Regions from separate parts of the Secundilactobacillus paracollinoides genome, predicted to be linked through region 1. Evidence: riboswitches for the same ligand, from Rfam matches in the RefSeq annotation. Region 1 holds a riboswitch; each other region holds the start of a gene.
The links. A riboswitch is a leader RNA that binds a small molecule or an ion and turns the genes downstream of it on or off. The one in region 1 is predicted to bind thiamine pyrophosphate.
Positions count from the first base shown of each region.

Region 1 (5,199 bases):
TGCCAACAACTTACTGATAGCAATACTTCTAACAGAGTGTTACTTAACATAGAGAGTCCTATTATTAGTAATTACTTTGCACTGAAGGGAGTCTCGACTAACACTGTGAGACTCAATAAGTATCCTAAGGTAAGCAGTATTTCTAACCACTACGTTTTACAATTGGTATAGCTCGACAATCAAGCCGTACCTTTGCAGAATGATTTGCAAATTCAAGCAATAATGTCATTTGAAAATAACCGATAATGTCAGTAAAAGAATATACAAATGGCGATTAAGGAGTCTGAATTTCATAAACACCAGTCATAAATCTTCAAATAAGACCCAACAATAGCATTTTTATATCTCAAACTAGCAGTTTGTTGTCCTGGAACCGTTTTTATTATGATAGAATAGGCTCAGTTAATACCGAGTTAATCATAACTGAAAGATGGGTGTTGTTGATGAACGGGTTTATTGGTGAATTTTTTGGCACGATGGTCTTGATTTTGTTGGGCGCTGGGACCGGTGCCAGTATGAACTTGAACAAAACGTATGCGAAGGGGTCGAATTGGCTGTATGCCAGTCTTTCCTGGGGGATTGCGGTGACCATGGGTGTTTACGTAGCTGGCATGCTGGGCTCTCAGGGGCATCTCAATCCCGCAGTCACGATTCCCTATGCCATTTTTGGGTTGTTTCCCTGGCACGATGTGTTGCCGTATTTACTTGGCCAATTTCTCGGGGCCTTCGTGGGTGCCACGCTGGTCATGATTCAATTCTATCCACACTTTAAAGCCAGTTCAGACGAAGCCGCGGGGAACTCTGTGGGCATTTTTGCGACTCGGCCGGCCATCAAGTCACCGGTGTTTAACCTGTTGTCTGAAATCATTGCCACCTTTGCGTTTGTCTTTATTTTGCTGAACCTTGGTAACTTCACGCAGGGGCTTAAACCGCTGATTGTTGGGCTATTGATCATGGTTGTTGGTACCGGTCTTGGGACCACAACTGGCTTTGCGCTGAACCCCGCCCGTGATTGGGCACCACGGTTTGCGTATACCATTTGGCCCGTGCCACATAAGGGGAATGCCGAATGGGGCTACGCTTGGGTACCGATGTGCGGACCGCTGATCGGTGGTCTGATTGCGACCGGTCTAGAGACGCTGTTGAAGTGACATCATTGTGTGCATTTGACGTTGTATAATGGTCGTGACTTAAATCCAGCTGGCGTACGCGTCAGCAGTTAGGAAGCGATAGGATGTTTGATCAAAATAGTTTCTCACTCGCCGGCAAGGTGGCCCTTATCACAGGTGGCGCCCACGGGCTGGGGCAGTTCTACTCAATTGCGCTATCTGAATACGGCGCGGATATTTTTGTGGTCAGTGCCTCACAGCGTGGTTGGGACGAGACCAAGGAAAAGGTCGAGGCAAACGGCCAACAGGTGGCGTTTCTGCAACAGGATATTACCGATCCAGATGCGGCGGATGCCATTGTGCAGGCAGTGATTGAAAAATTTGGCCACCTCGACATTCTCGTTAATAATGCGGGGATCCAACTGCGCAACGACGTGCTCGAGTTCAAGGATGAGGATTGGCGCAAGGTTATTGATGTCAATCTCAATGGGTTATACTACCTGTCCCATGCGGCTGCCAAGGTAATGTCTGACCAGCAACACGGGAAAATCATCAACATTGGATCGATGCAGTCGTACCGCGCGGGCAAACGGATATTCCCATACGCCGCCAGTAAGCACGCTGTGATGGGGCTGACTAAAGCCTATGCGGATGCGCTCGCACCGTACCATATTCAAGTGAATGGTCTAGCACCGGGCTATATCAGCACCGACATGACCAAACCACTCCAGGAGGATCCCGTTCGCGGGCCGGAGATTGCTGCCCACATTCCATCAGGGGACTGGGGAAAACCTGAACAGCTCATGGGGCCGATGGTCTTTCTTGCCAGCGCCGCCTCCGACTATGTCACCGGCGTGATGCTGCCAGTTGATGGCGGTTACCTCCTGCGCTAGGTTGCATTAATGAATCGCTTTCATTTTACGAAACTGTGCTATACTAAAACTTGTAATTCAATAATCTAACTAGGGGCGCAATTTGCTGAGACGGTTTTTACCGAACCCTTTGAACCTGTGAGCCAACACTCGCGAAGGAAAGTTAACGGATAATCAATGATGATTAAACGACCGACCAGCCTGTTGTCTCCTGGTCGGTATTTTGTTGCCCGCTTTTTTAAAACGAGGAGGACCCACATTGACCACCTTTACAACGCAAATCCACACAGCTGCTGAACCATGCTGGCAAAAGAGCTTTGACCACCCATTTGTGCACGAGATTGGCGACGGTTCACTGCCTAACGACGTGTTCCGTTACTATTTGATTCAGGACCGCTATTATCTCAACGAATTTGGCAAGCTCCATGAAAAAATTGCTGAAAAATTAACGGACAAAGAAGACGTCGACTTTCTAATGGCTGGCGCTCAGGGTCTCAAGGACGGCGAAATCGCTGTCCGAGAAGGCTTCTTTGACCGGTTGGGCATCACGCCGGATGAGATCGCCCACACACCGATGGCTCCAACCGCTTATAACTACGTGAACCATATGTACTCAGAATTAGACCGAGGAACACCGGGCCGTGCCATTGCGGGATTGTTGCCATGCTACTGGCTGTACAACGAAATTGGCCAACGCTTGATAGCGGCCGGCTCACCCGTTGAGCTGTACGAACGTTGGATCGAAACGTATGACAGCGACGACTATACCGATAGTGTGAACACGATGATCCAGTTGACCAACAAGACGGCTGACAATGCGGATGACACGGAGCGCGCGCAGATGCAGGATTCGTTTGTGCGGAGTAGTGCCTATGAATTGGCGTTTTGGCAGATGGCGATGGATAAACAGGCGTGGTGAGCGTGGAGAAAAACGGTTTGAGGGCGGCGCCTAAGCGACTCTGACAGAAATGCCCGAACCTGGCATTTTTGTCAGAGTCGCTTAGGCAGTAGCCCTCAGTTTTTCGGAACGCGTTATGGCACGGCTGCCAAGAAAGAGAAAATGAGCGTGGAACAAGGCGGTTAAGGGGCGGAGTGTAACGAACTCGGGCAGAAAAGTCTGGGCCTGACTTTTTTGCCCGAGTTCGTTACACAGTAGCCCCTTGCCTTGTGGAACGCGTTACGGCACGGCTGCCAAGAAAGAGAAAATGAGCGTGGAACGAACCGGTTAAAGACTGGAGCAGAAGCGGACTCTGTTATAAAATCCCGGGCTTGGATTTTGTAACAGAGTCCGCTTCTGTGCAAGTCTTTGGTTTGTGGAACGCGTTACGGCACTGCTGCCAAGAAAGCCCTAAACACAAGTAAACTAATGACATGTACACCACTAGCAAAAAACTAAAAAGCTAAATCCCACCTTGTAACCCATCACCAACCCATCTATAATCGCCTTTAAACCATAGCAAAGTGAGACGATCCAATGAAAATTCAAAACATAACGGCCAACAACGACGCCGAAATGGCAGCGATTCTCCGCACTGACCTTGAAGATCTTAACCTGAACTTACCCGGAACAGCCTACTTTGACCCGTTCGTTGACCATTTGAGTGCTTGGTACGACAAAACGCCCAATGCGACTTACTACGTTGCTATCAGCGATGACCAGCACGTGATGGGCGGTTGCGGCGTGGGACCGATCGCGCCTGAAGATGGTATCGCAGAGTTGCAAAAGCTGTATGTATCGCCCGATTACCGGCGCCAGGGTGTGGCAAAGTCACTCATTCCAGAGTGTTTTGCGTACGCTAAAGCACACTATGACTATCTGTATCTCGAAACGTTTCACCAGATGATTGCCGCGAATACCCTTTATCAATCATTAGGGTTTGACCAGTTGACGAAGCCATTACCGCAGTCAGAACATGGCGCTTGCGATACTTGGTATTTGATGGCTTTAGGAGAGCACAAATAAGAATTCACTTTGGTATTCATTTTCTGGAGTGGTTCCAGAAAGATGGTTATCGTTCGTTCACCACACAATGTTAGCGCAGTGAAGCGATGTAACAGGATTATTTGAATCTGAAATCTAGTTTTGATCGTCACTCTTGACAAAATTAAAATTATCGCCTATATTTGTCATTAAATTTTAATTCGCTAATAACTTTGAAGAGAAGAGACCAAGTTGCGCAGTCACAGAGAACTCCGGTAGGTGAAAGGGAGGGCCTGCAACGCTTGCGAGAATGAGCTCTGAGTAGTTGATCACCGGTTCAAGCTGGTGGCTCGGTGGCAGCCGTTAAAATGTCGGTAAGCAATTACCGGTAAGGTGTTTATACTCATAAACACGAACTTGGGTGGTACCGCGACCTTCTCGCCCCTTGTCATTTCGATGGCAAGGGGTCTTTTTATTGGCAAATTTATCGAAAACAATTTCTGGAGGAAAACAAACATGACTGAATCGACTTTAACTAAATTTCCATACCGTTTTGACGTAGTGGGCAGCTTATTGCGCCCAGCTGACTTAAAGCAAGCACATAAGGATCTAGCAGAAGGTAAAATTACCGCTGCTGACCTGCAAAAAATCCAACGCGACGAAACCAAACGCGTGGTTGAAGAACAAGCCAACCTTGGTTTGAAGGCCGTTACTGACGGTGAATTCAACCGTTCATGGTGGCACTTGGACTTTCTTTGGAGCCTGACCGGCGTTGACAAGTACGATTACCACCAGAGCTACAAGTTCAAGGGCGACACCACCCGGACAGACAACGTTGAGCTGACTGGCAAAGTGGCCGTTAACCTGGACCACCCATTCTTCGAAAGTTTTAAGTATTTACAATCAATCGTACCAGAAGGCGTCCTGGTCAAGCAGACCATTCCATCACCAACAATGTTATTCCGTGACAACCGGAGTGATAACTGGTCTAAGTTCTACGACAGTTGGGACGAATATTTGACTGATTTGTCAAACGCCTACCGCGACACGATCCTGCACTTCTACGAATTAGGCGACCGATACATCCAATTAGACGACACCACCTGGGCCTTCCTGATCAGCAAGTTGAACGAAACCGCTGACCAGCCTGAAGAACATGCCAAGTACGTGAAATTAGCTGAAGACAGCGTGAAGGTAATCAACGGTGCCATCCGGGACTTGCCAGACGATTTAACTGTTACCACCCACATTTGTCGTGGTAACTTCAAGTCAACCTACCTGTTCTCAGGCAGTTACG
Region 1 covers NZ_CP014912.1:1,505,805-1,511,003, forward strand. The annotation lists gene AYR61_RS06300 (MIP/aquaporin family protein) at 444-1,151, shown strand; gene AYR61_RS06305 (glucose 1-dehydrogenase) at 1,235-2,002, shown strand; TPP riboswitch at 2,064-2,159, shown strand; gene tenA (thiaminase II) at 2,241-2,900, shown strand; gene AYR61_RS06315 (GNAT family N-acetyltransferase) at 3,456-3,944, shown strand; gene AYR61_RS06320 (vitamin B12 independent methionine synthase) at 4,419-5,199, shown strand, end outside.

Region 2 (5,199 bases), 160 kb from region 1:
GTGTTTGAGATGACTGTTCGGATTGTGGACCTGCCGGATTACGGGCGGTATGTGATTCAAGTGCCGGAGGTTGTTGGACAGGATTTTGATTAGGACACTTATATATACGAAAAGCGTTCCGAGGATGGTCTTTTTTGACCGGGCTCGGAACGCTTTTTCTTTGGAGGTTTGGGGATTTTTATTTAGGAATAGTGTTTGATGCTTTTTATGCGGAGGGCTTACTTTATTTAGTGAACCTTCCAAGTTTTTTGGAGTGGGTTTTCGTTGATTTAGTGCTTGTTGCTGCGCTGGTTTTGGCAACGTAGCCGAAACGTGTTCCAGGGGGCTGAGGGCTCCTGCGTAAGGCACTTCGACCCAAAAAGTCAGGCCCGGACTTTTCGGGTCAAAGTGCCTTACGCTCCGCCCTCAAAGCGCCCCCTTCCACACTCTTATACTACCAACTAGCCTTCTTAACCCCCGGAATCTGCCCTAAATGCGCATACTTGCGGAAGTTCAATCGTGACATTTCGAACTTTCTCATATAGCCGTGGGGACGGCCGTCTATTCTGTCTCGGTTGTGCAATCGGACTGGACTTGAATCCTTTGGTAACTTAGCTAATGCTTCGTAGTTACCCTCTTTTTTGAGTTGCCGACGGATGTCAGCGTACTTTGCGACTAGTGCTTGTTGCCGTTGGAACTTTGCGATTTTTGATTTCTTTGCCAAATTTTGGCCTCCTAATGATGTAGTGTTTGGGTAATGGTGTTGGTTTTCTCGGCCACCGTGCCGAAACGTGTTCCGCAAGGCTGAGGGCTCCTGCGTAAGTAACTTCCGGCACAAAATCCAAAACCGGGATTTTCTACCGAAAGTTACTTACGCTCCGCCCTCAAAGCGCCTTGCTACACACTCTATAAAATGATCACGAACAATCTACCATATTCAAAAAGAATAACGGTTACGGTTTAGAATTATGCCTGAAAGTCGTTGTTAAAGCAAGTAAATAGCTTACGAATTTGTAAAACGTAACATTTACTATTTACAAAACTGGTTGACTTTGGTAACCTTTAAAACGTAATAATTACTATTTAAAATCATTTGGAGGTTATTGGTATGTTTAAAGGTAGATTAGAACGTAGTTTGGTCGCGATAGCAGCACTGATTGGGGTTGGTGCCGCTTTGACCGGTTGCGGGAAAGCGTCGACTAGTAGTAACGGCCACAAAATCGATGTGGTCACGAGTACTGATTTTTATGGTGGCGCGGCTAAGGCTGTGTTGGGCAACAAGGGGACGGTGCATTCAATCATCAATAAACCATCAGTGGATCCCCACGACTATGAGCCAACACCGGTTGTGGCCAAGCAAGTGCACGCGGCGGATGTGACGGTCGCAAACGGTATCGGCTACGATAGCTGGATGACAAAGCTGACGGCAAATAGTAAAGCGACTAACATCAAGGTCGGCGACGATCTAATGGGTAAAAGAGACGGCGACAATCCGCATATCTGGTATAATCCGGCAACGATGCCGAAGCTAGCAAATCAACTAGTAGCAACCTTTGCGAAGGCGCAGCCAAAGAACAAAGCCTACTTCGAGAAAAACGCGCAGACCTACATTAAATCACTGAAAAATATCCAGACTGAGATCACAACCATCAAACAATTAGCCCAAAAATTGCCGAATAAGCGCGTGTACGTCAGCGAACCGGTCTTCGACTATGCGTTGGAAGCAACTGGTTTTAAGGTCGCAAACAAGTCATTTGAAGAGGCTATTGAAAACGAAAGTGACCCATCGCCAAAGTCTATTGCGGCAATGCAGGCGGGCATTAAACACCACAAGGTTGCCTTCTTTGTCAACAACAGCCAGGTCACCAGCAAGACAACGAAAAATATTATGAACCTGGCAAAGGCCAACCACGTACCGGTGTTACAAGTCACAGAGACATTGCCAGCTGGCAAGAATTACGATCAGTGGATGATGAGTCAGTACCGGCAGTTGACGAAAATTTTGAAGACTGAAGTCGGAAAATAGCGGGATGTCTGTGTCTGGTTAACCAATAGTCATGAAAAATGAGTCCATTCAATTATGACTTGAGAACAACCGGCAGTCACCACGCCATGAGAAGCAATGCTGTTAATAGGCTAGGCACAGTCGAGGGCGGATTTCTCTGCAAACAGTCTTTGATTATATTTCGATAGTTAACAAGTGGAAAAAGTAATTTCAATGTCAGTGGAATGTAGTAATTTGGCACGGCGCTGTGGTGTCGACATCAGTTGGCGACCGTACTTTGGTCGGTTACTGATGTGCGAGACGATGAAGATCCATTCGAGAGCTGCACAGCAGAAATCGAATTAGCTTCATCGCGAGCCACTTCAGCGTCGTGCCAAATTGCGGAATGCAACGGACGTTTAACACCATCATTTTACAGACTTGCACAGAAACAAATAAACCGATAAAATTAAACTAAATTGAAAACGCACTAGGGGTGCCAGAAATGGCTGAGATAGAAGAAATTCTGATCCCTTCGAACCTGTTAAGTTAATTCTTGCGAAGGAAAGTGTCGACATCCATCGGGTAAAATAAGGATCTCTCACTGGTTGCGGTTAACCGTATTCAGTGAGAGATTTTTTGGGTTAAAGCGTCCGATGGCAGTTAAAATGAGGAGGGTTTCACTTGGGTAACACGAAGTTGAGCGGTTTGTTCCTGTTGTGGGCGGGGGCCGCGATTTCCATCGCTGAAATTGTAACGGGGACGCTGGTAGCGCCGCTGGGTTGGCTGGAAGGGCTGACGGCGATTTTGCTGGGGCATTTGATTGGCTGTTTTGTGTTTCTGCTGCCGGTTGGCTATTTGTCGGCTAAGCGAGACCAGACGGCGATTCAAGCAACAGGCTCAGTGTTTGGCAGCGCTGGCGTCGGGTTGTTTTCGATTCTAAATGCGGTTCAACTATTGGGCTGGACGGCGGTGATGATCGTCAACGCACAACAGGCGATGAACGGAATCGCTAAAACGCTATTCCACTACCAGTCTGCGGTGGTGATGTCAGTGATTGTGGCGGTTCTGATCGTTGTTTGGCTGCTGATGGATCACAACTGGCTGTTCAAAATTAACAACGCAATCGTTATTCTGTTAGCCGTTGGCATGCTGCTGATCCTATGGACGATCATTGCCCATAGCGGCGGACACACTGCGTCCAATTTGGCACCCATGAGTTTCGGGTCGGCTGTTGATTTGAGTGTGACCATGGCGCTGTCGTGGCTGCCGCTGATCGGTGACTACACGCAGCATACTGACAAAACGTTTCAGGCCAGTTTGGCCAGTGTCAGCGGCTACTTTGTGGCCAGTTTCGGCATGTTTGCGTTGGGGATGTTCACCGTTATTTTAACCGGTGAATCCAATTTTACAGTGGCTCTGTCGCAAACAAAACTGGGGTTGATTGCGCTGTTTATCATTGTGTTTTCAACGGTCACAACAACATTCATGGACGCCTATTCGGCAGCAACGAACATTGCTAATTTGGTCAAAGCCAAGCGCGTTAATGTGATTACTATCATCGTTACTGTGCTTGGTTTGGTGATTGCGCTGGGCGTTTCTATGGCGTACTACGAAAACTTTCTGTACGCGATTGGGGCCGTTTTTGCGCCGTTGTTTGCGATCCTCTTCGTCAGTGTGTTCTTCATGCACGCACGGCTAGCCGTATGGTTGAACTTTGTTTGGTGGTTAATTGGTGTGGTGGGCTATTCCTGGCTGCAGAAACTGGACTTCTTTTTGGGGACAACGTTCTTCCTGGCGCTTATTTTGGGTGTCGGCGTCTACCTGACTGGTCTGGTGGCTAGGAAATACCCATTGCTGGACTAGACAAAGGGGTTATTTGGTCTCATGACAAAACGCGTTTACTATCTCGCCATGACGTCGGTGCTGGTGGCACTGGGCGTTATTGGTGGCAGTTTATTTGAATTTACGGTCGGTGTTGCCAAGGTGGCACCAATGCAACATTTGATCAATGTGGTTTCAGGCGTGTTACTCGGGCCATGGTTGGCAACCACGCAAGCGTTTTTAACGTCCTTGATCCGCAACTTGATGGGAACGGGTACAATTCTGGCGTTTCCCGGCAGCATGTTCGGTGCTTGGTGAACTCATTGGCACAGGCATTATTGGCGCCTTTGTGGCTTACCCGATTGCTGCGCTATTTCTGGGAACGAAGGGCGCACTTTGGGTGTTTGTCCCGAGCTTTTTCTTGAGTGCTTTGGTTGGCGTGATTGTTGCCTACGTTGTGCTGAAAAGCATGTGGGCGACGGTGATCAAACCGCAAATGGATCGATTGAAATGAAAAAAAGCGATGGTCACCAGTAACCCGGTGGACATCGCTTTTAGTTTTGTTTTGGCATTAATACCATATCTAAGTGTGGAATATCATCTTCAAGATAAACATCAGATTTAGGTTCAAACCCAAATGATTCATAGAATTCTTGTAGGTATGCCTGCGCTTGAATCTTGATCGGCTTATTCGGGAAACGTTGTGCAATCACGTCCAGCGTTTCTTGGACGATTTTTCTGCCAAGGCCATCTTTCCGAAATTGGTCAACAACCAGTACCCGACCGAAATTTACTTCGGTGTCTCTATTCATGACTCGGGTGTAGGCTTGTAGGTCGCCATTATCGTTAAAAAGGGCCACGTGCAGGTCGTCGAAATCATCATCGTCCACTTCCTGATAGGAACAGTTTTGCTCGACCACGAAGACCGCAACACGGGCTTTAAGGATGGTAATCAGTTGTTGGGGTGTCAGTTCATCAGTTTGTTTGATAAGAAGCATACGCATTCCTCCCATGAATTAAATGAATGCATCGAGTATAAAACTATTTTGTGGTAAATGCAACTAAAACTATTTGTAACGTGTAGAATTAGATGATTTATATAAATCTTGTATGCCGCTTCGTTCCGCCGGTCGGCCCTGCAGGCTGAGGTGGGGTCGCTTCGGAGCTATTGAATTTCCTTTCAGAAATTCAAGGATTTCCTATGTCTCCCGTATTAGTAGCCGACCCCAAAACGGTCGCTAACTAATACCGACACCACAACCTGCAATGCCGACCGGCTCCACTACGCTACAGCGTCCAATCAGCCCCAACATTCTGTGCCATCTGGTTCGTCAGTTCAAGTAATTTCTGCCGGTCGGCTTCACTGATACCGGTCAGGGCGACTTCATTTGAGTAGTCGTTTTCCCGTTTCA
Region 2 covers NZ_CP014912.1:1,345,339-1,350,537, forward strand. The annotation lists gene AYR61_RS05680 (ABC transporter ATP-binding protein) at 1-93, shown strand, start outside; gene rpsN (30S ribosomal protein S14) at 434-703, opposite strand; gene AYR61_RS05690 (metal ABC transporter solute-binding protein) at 1,088-2,005, shown strand; TPP riboswitch at 2,446-2,547, shown strand; gene cytX (putative hydroxymethylpyrimidine transporter CytX) at 2,648-3,829, shown strand; partial or broken gene thiW (energy coupling factor transporter S component ThiW) at 3,851-4,301, shown strand; gene AYR61_RS05705 (GNAT family N-acetyltransferase) at 4,342-4,785, opposite strand; gene AYR61_RS05710 (MarR family winged helix-turn-helix transcriptional regulator) at 5,075-5,199, opposite strand, start outside.
Region 2: it holds a riboswitch for thiamine pyrophosphate, as region 1 does, so the genes downstream of both, cytX (putative hydroxymethylpyrimidine transporter CytX) here and tenA (thiaminase II) in region 1, are expected to answer to the same signal.

Region 3 (5,199 bases), 850 kb from region 1:
AGTGAAACCTCACAATACTTTCAGGACAGCTGTCCGCAGTGCCTCTGTTGCAGCAATCGTATCCTCCGCTTGCATAATGGCCGAAACAACTGCGACGCCATCCACGTGAGCGGGCTGAACTGCCGCCACATTGCTGGCCTTCAACCCACCGATCGCATAGACTGGAATCGGCACCCGCGCTTTAATCTCTGCCAACGTATCGACGCTGGTACGCACCGTCTTAACGTGGGTCGTCGTTGGAAAAATAGCACCGACGCCCAGATAATCCGCGCCCTCACGCACTGCCCGGTCAGCTTGCGCAATCGTTTTGGTAGTGGCACCGATGAGTTTATCCGGTCCCAAAATTTGGCGAACGACCGCCACTGGCAGATCACTTTGACCAACGTGAACGCCGGCAGCGTCCACCGCCTGGGCAATGTCCAACCGGTCATCGATCAGTAATGGCAGGTCGTAGCGGTCAGTAATCATCTTGACGCGTTGTGCCAATCGGAAATAGTCACCACTGGCCAACGTCTTCTCCCGTAGTTGAACGAGGTCAACCCCAGCCTGGCAAGCAAGTTCTAACCGTTCAAAAAAGGTGTCATCCGTTAATCCGGTTCGGTCAGTTACAAGGTATAACGGTCTGTTTGTTAGGGTCATGAAACCATCCTCCCGACTCAAAAATAGTATTGCACTCGCATTCTAACGAACAATTTCTCGCTTGTATAGTCAGACTCACCCTCACCGAGCGCCAAAATTAAATTGCTTCATCAGAGCAAAAAAACAAGAAAAACAACAAAAACGTCTTCGGTTGACATTTTAAATCGAGTCGGTTATAAATATAAGCGAAGTCACACCTAGTGACGCAAAACAAAATATGCAAAGTTCGTCTGGGGTGCCGGCAACGGCTGAGATAATACCCATCGAACCTGATGTAGTTGATACTACCGAAGGAAGCGCGACTTAAAACTGACTTGACTTAACTGGCGAGCCCGCTCCTTCAATCAAAGAGCGGACTCGCTTTTTGGTTGTGGGACGGCGCCATCACGACCCGGTTGAGTAAGCGGTTTCAGTCTCCTGCTTCGGGTATCTGAAGAGGAGGCTTTTTTGATGGTTATTGTAAATGGGACAGAAGAACAGCACGTTGCCGGCCAGTCGATCACGGCGTTTTTAACTGCCCGTGACGCACCAATTGACAACGTGGTGGTGGAATTGAACGGTGAGATCATTCACCGACCACAGTTTGACGACACGCAACTTAACGAAAACGACAAGGTGGAACTCATTTCCTTTGTCGGTGGCGGACGCTAGGAGGGACACTATGTCAGAAACAGTTACGGAACCAACGATCCAAGGCATGCCCATTTCGGATGTCTATGCCGGCATGAAGGAACGCAACGTCAAGGATTCCACTGAAAAATTGACGGCTACCCACGTTGTTATCGCTGGCTGCGGCGGTCTTGGCACTAATATCGCAATCGCCCTCACCAGAATTGGTGTCGGTCGCCTGACCCTGATCGACTTTGACAGCGTTGAACTCAGCAACCTCAACCGGCAACAGTTTAAACTCAGTCAGGTGGGCATGCCTAAGGTCGTGGCAATGAAGCAGAACCTGCAAGAATTCAACCCGTTTGTGACTATCGATACCGTCCAAACGGAAGTGACCCGAGACAACGTGCCCGACCTATTCAAGGACGCAGACATCATCTGCGAAGCCTTTGATAACCCAGCTGCAAAGGCACTGCTGTTGGATGCTGTCAGCGCCGTTTTTCCTGATACCCCCCTCGTTATGGGGACCGGGATGGCCGGCGTGCACAGTGCCAACACCGTGACCACGAAACATCCGCGCCCCAACCTCTACATTGCCGGCGACGGTGAATCCAAAGGGGGCAGAGGGATTAATGGCACCACGGGTCATGGTCGCTGCCGGACACGAAGCCAACATGATCACCCAATTGATTTTAGGCGTGACCGAACTTTAACAAAGGAGTTTTATAAATGACAACTGATACTCAGGATTTACTCACCATTGCGGACCATACTTTTTCATCCCGGTTCATTCTCGGATCGGGTAAATACTCCTACGATTTGATTGATGCTGCAGTGACGCACGCAAAGGCCCAGATCATCACCATGGCCCTGCGTCGGACCGCCTCAGCCGAGGAGAATATTCTCAACTTCATCCCGAAGGACGTGACGATTTTACCCAACACTTCTGGGTCGTCTAACGCTGAAGAAGCCATTCGAACGGCTCGTCTTGCCCGCGAACTCAGCGGCAGCGACTTCATCAAGCTGGAGGTCGTTCCGGATAAAAAGTACCTCATGCCGGACAACGAAGAAACCGTTAAGGCGACTGAAGTTTTGGCAAAGGAAGGCTTCATCGTGATGCCATACATGTTGCCGGACCTCAACACTGCCCGTCGTCTTGTCGATGCTGGTGCCGCCACCGTAATGCCATTGGCTGCCCCAATTGGCACAAATAAAGGCCTCGCAACCAAGGACCTGATTCAGATTCTCATCGACGAGATCAACGTCCCAATTATCATCGACGCCGGTATCGGCCGACCAAGTCAGGCGGCCGAAGCCATGGAAATGGGGGCAGATGCCATCATGGCCAACACCTCAATGGCAACGGCCAAGGATATTCCGTTAATGGCAGAAGCCTTTCGTCTCGCCGTTGAAGCGGGTCGAAAAGCCTACCTCGCGGGTCCTGGACGGGTAATCGAACACGGTGCGGTGGCCTCATCACCACTGGCCGGTGTCAGTCAGAAGGCCTAACCATGATGACCAATGAAACGGCAATGCAGCCAGCAATCGCTGACCTGTTTCAGCGGATCATTCACCTTTCCGATGGCACGACCGGTCAAAATCGGTTGGTGTACACACCTCGCTGGGTCGCTGCCCAAAAGGCCTTAATAGCTTTTGCAGTGGCGCAAGACCTGAGCGTCAGCGTCGACGACTACGGCACGGTCTACATGGATCTGCCGGGACGCGCAACAGCGCCAGCTATCGCGACGGGTTCTCACATGGACACCGTTGTTCACGGGGGCCAGTTCGACGGCCTGTATGGTGTTCTGGGTGGGCTTCAGGCATTGCTGACCCTCCGCGACCGTCATGGCCAGCCGCATCAGACGCTGCGCGCCATCTCATTTAGCGAAGAGGAAGGCAGTCGTTTTCCGACCACATTCAGTGGGTCCAAACACTACGCCAGGCTTGCTGATATAACTGGGTTGACCGATGATAGCGGCGCATCATTTGACACCGCAAGGATCACCGCAGTAACCCAGCTGCAGCAACTCCCTGGCGTCACTCGGCAGCTGCCAGCTCTGCCCAAGTCGTTTACCGAACTGCATATTGAGCAGGGACCGCGTCTGATCACTACTGGCCGCACGATTGGACTCGTCAGCGCCATTGTGGGCCAGCGTCGTTTCACGATCACCGTAACCGGCACGGCCAATCACGCGGGCACCACGCCCATGAACCAGCGGCACGATGCACTACAGGCTGCCATCACCTTAATGTCACAGTTGCGTGTGACCGCAGCAACGGCAGAGTCGCAACTCACATTCACAGTGGGTCAGCTGACGGTTTCGCCGAACACGTCAAACGTCATCCCCGGTAAGGTTGTCTTCACAGTTGATTGCCGGCACGCTGACGACACTGTCTTAGGCGCCTTTGAAACGGCCATGCGCCACCTCGTCAATCAAACATCAGCGCCCGGCATCACCGCGTCGATCATCAGGTGGGTGCACGATAAGCCGGCACCGTTAGCCGCCCCCTTACTGGCAGCTAACCGCATGTTAGCCACCCAACTCGGATTTGATCCCGTGGTGATGGACTCGGGTGCTGGCCACGACAGTGAGATCATGAGCCGGGTCACCCCAACCACCATGATCTTCGTGCCCAGCGTCAACGGCATCAGCCACGCGCCAAACGAATACACTGCACCAGAGGATTTAGCTGCTTGCATTAAACTGCTCACCGCAAGTCTGTTCCAGCAAGCCTATTGAGGAGGCCCCGCATGCACAAAGTCAGTCTGACCACCCAAATCACCATTGGCATGCTAGTGGGTGCCATTGCCGGAATGTTGTTTGGCAAAAACGTCAGCGGCGTGACTGTGGTGGGTGATATTTTCTTACGACTCATCCAAATGGCAGTCGTGCTGCTGATCTTCGGTGCTGTTATCGAAGCCCTCGGCAGTCTGAACCCGCGTGACCTCGGCCGGTTAGGTGCCAAAACTGGGCTCTGGTTTCTCATGACCACCCTGCTGGCCGCCCTGGTTGGACTAGGCACTGGTCTGCTTTTTAAACCTGGCCTGAGCGTCCACTTAGACCAGTTGCGCAAGACCCCCGTCCACCTCAACACCCCGACCAACATCAGTCAAACCATCCTGAACTTCTTTCCAACCAATATCTTTGACGCCCTCGCTAAGGGCAACGTCATTCAGGTGATCATCTTCGCCATCCTGTTTGGCCTCGTCCTGAGTCAAGCCAACAAAGACGGTAAGTTCAGCCAAGTTCTGACGCTGGTTAAACAAACTAATCAACTGACCGTTAAGCTAGTAATGCTGATCATGAAGGCCGCCCCGCTTGGCATCGCTGCCCTTATCGCAGGCGTTGTTGCGGACAATGGCAGCCAAGTTTTTCTGCCGCTGCTGACCTTTCTGCTGATTTACGGTCTGGCAACCGCAGTGTTTCTCATTGCGCTCTTCTGCGTCATCAGTTGGGTGGCGAAAGTGCCGTTGATTGGCCTTGTGCACGGCTTTACGCAAATGATCATGGTGGCCTTTACCACCACAAGTTCCGCCGTTGCGTTGCCGGTTGAAATGAGTGATGCCCAGTCCAAACTTGGCGTCAGCAAACCAATCAGCCAACTCGTTTTACCCCTTGGCATGGCACTCAACAGCAACGGGCTTGCGATGTATTTGTCTTTGGTGTGCGTCATGCTCACGCAACTTTACGGCATCCGCGTCACACCGATTGCACTGGTTCAAATCGTGCTGCTATCCGTACTTTCCTGCCTTGGCACCGTTGTGGTCCCGGGTGGCGGACTGGTGGCGCTAACGATCATCGTACCAACGCTGGGGCTTCCCCTGTCGAGCATCGCATTATTCGCTGGCATCGACTGGTTCTCAGGTATGTTTCGGACCGTCACTAACGTTGTGGGTGATACCACGACTGCGATTGCGCTGGCCGCGGGCGAGGATGAGCTGGACCGCGC
Region 3 covers NZ_CP014912.1:656,023-661,221, forward strand. The annotation lists gene thiE (thiamine phosphate synthase) at 10-639, opposite strand; TPP riboswitch at 861-953, shown strand; gene thiS (sulfur carrier protein ThiS) at 1,090-1,290, shown strand; partial or broken gene thiF (sulfur carrier protein ThiS adenylyltransferase ThiF) at 1,301-1,961, shown strand; gene AYR61_RS02680 (thiazole synthase) at 1,978-2,757, shown strand; gene AYR61_RS02685 (hydantoinase/carbamoylase family amidase) at 2,760-3,989, shown strand; gene AYR61_RS02690 (dicarboxylate/amino acid:cation symporter) at 4,001-5,199, shown strand, end outside.
Region 3: it holds a riboswitch for thiamine pyrophosphate, as region 1 does, so the genes downstream of both, thiS (sulfur carrier protein ThiS) here and tenA (thiaminase II) in region 1, are expected to answer to the same signal.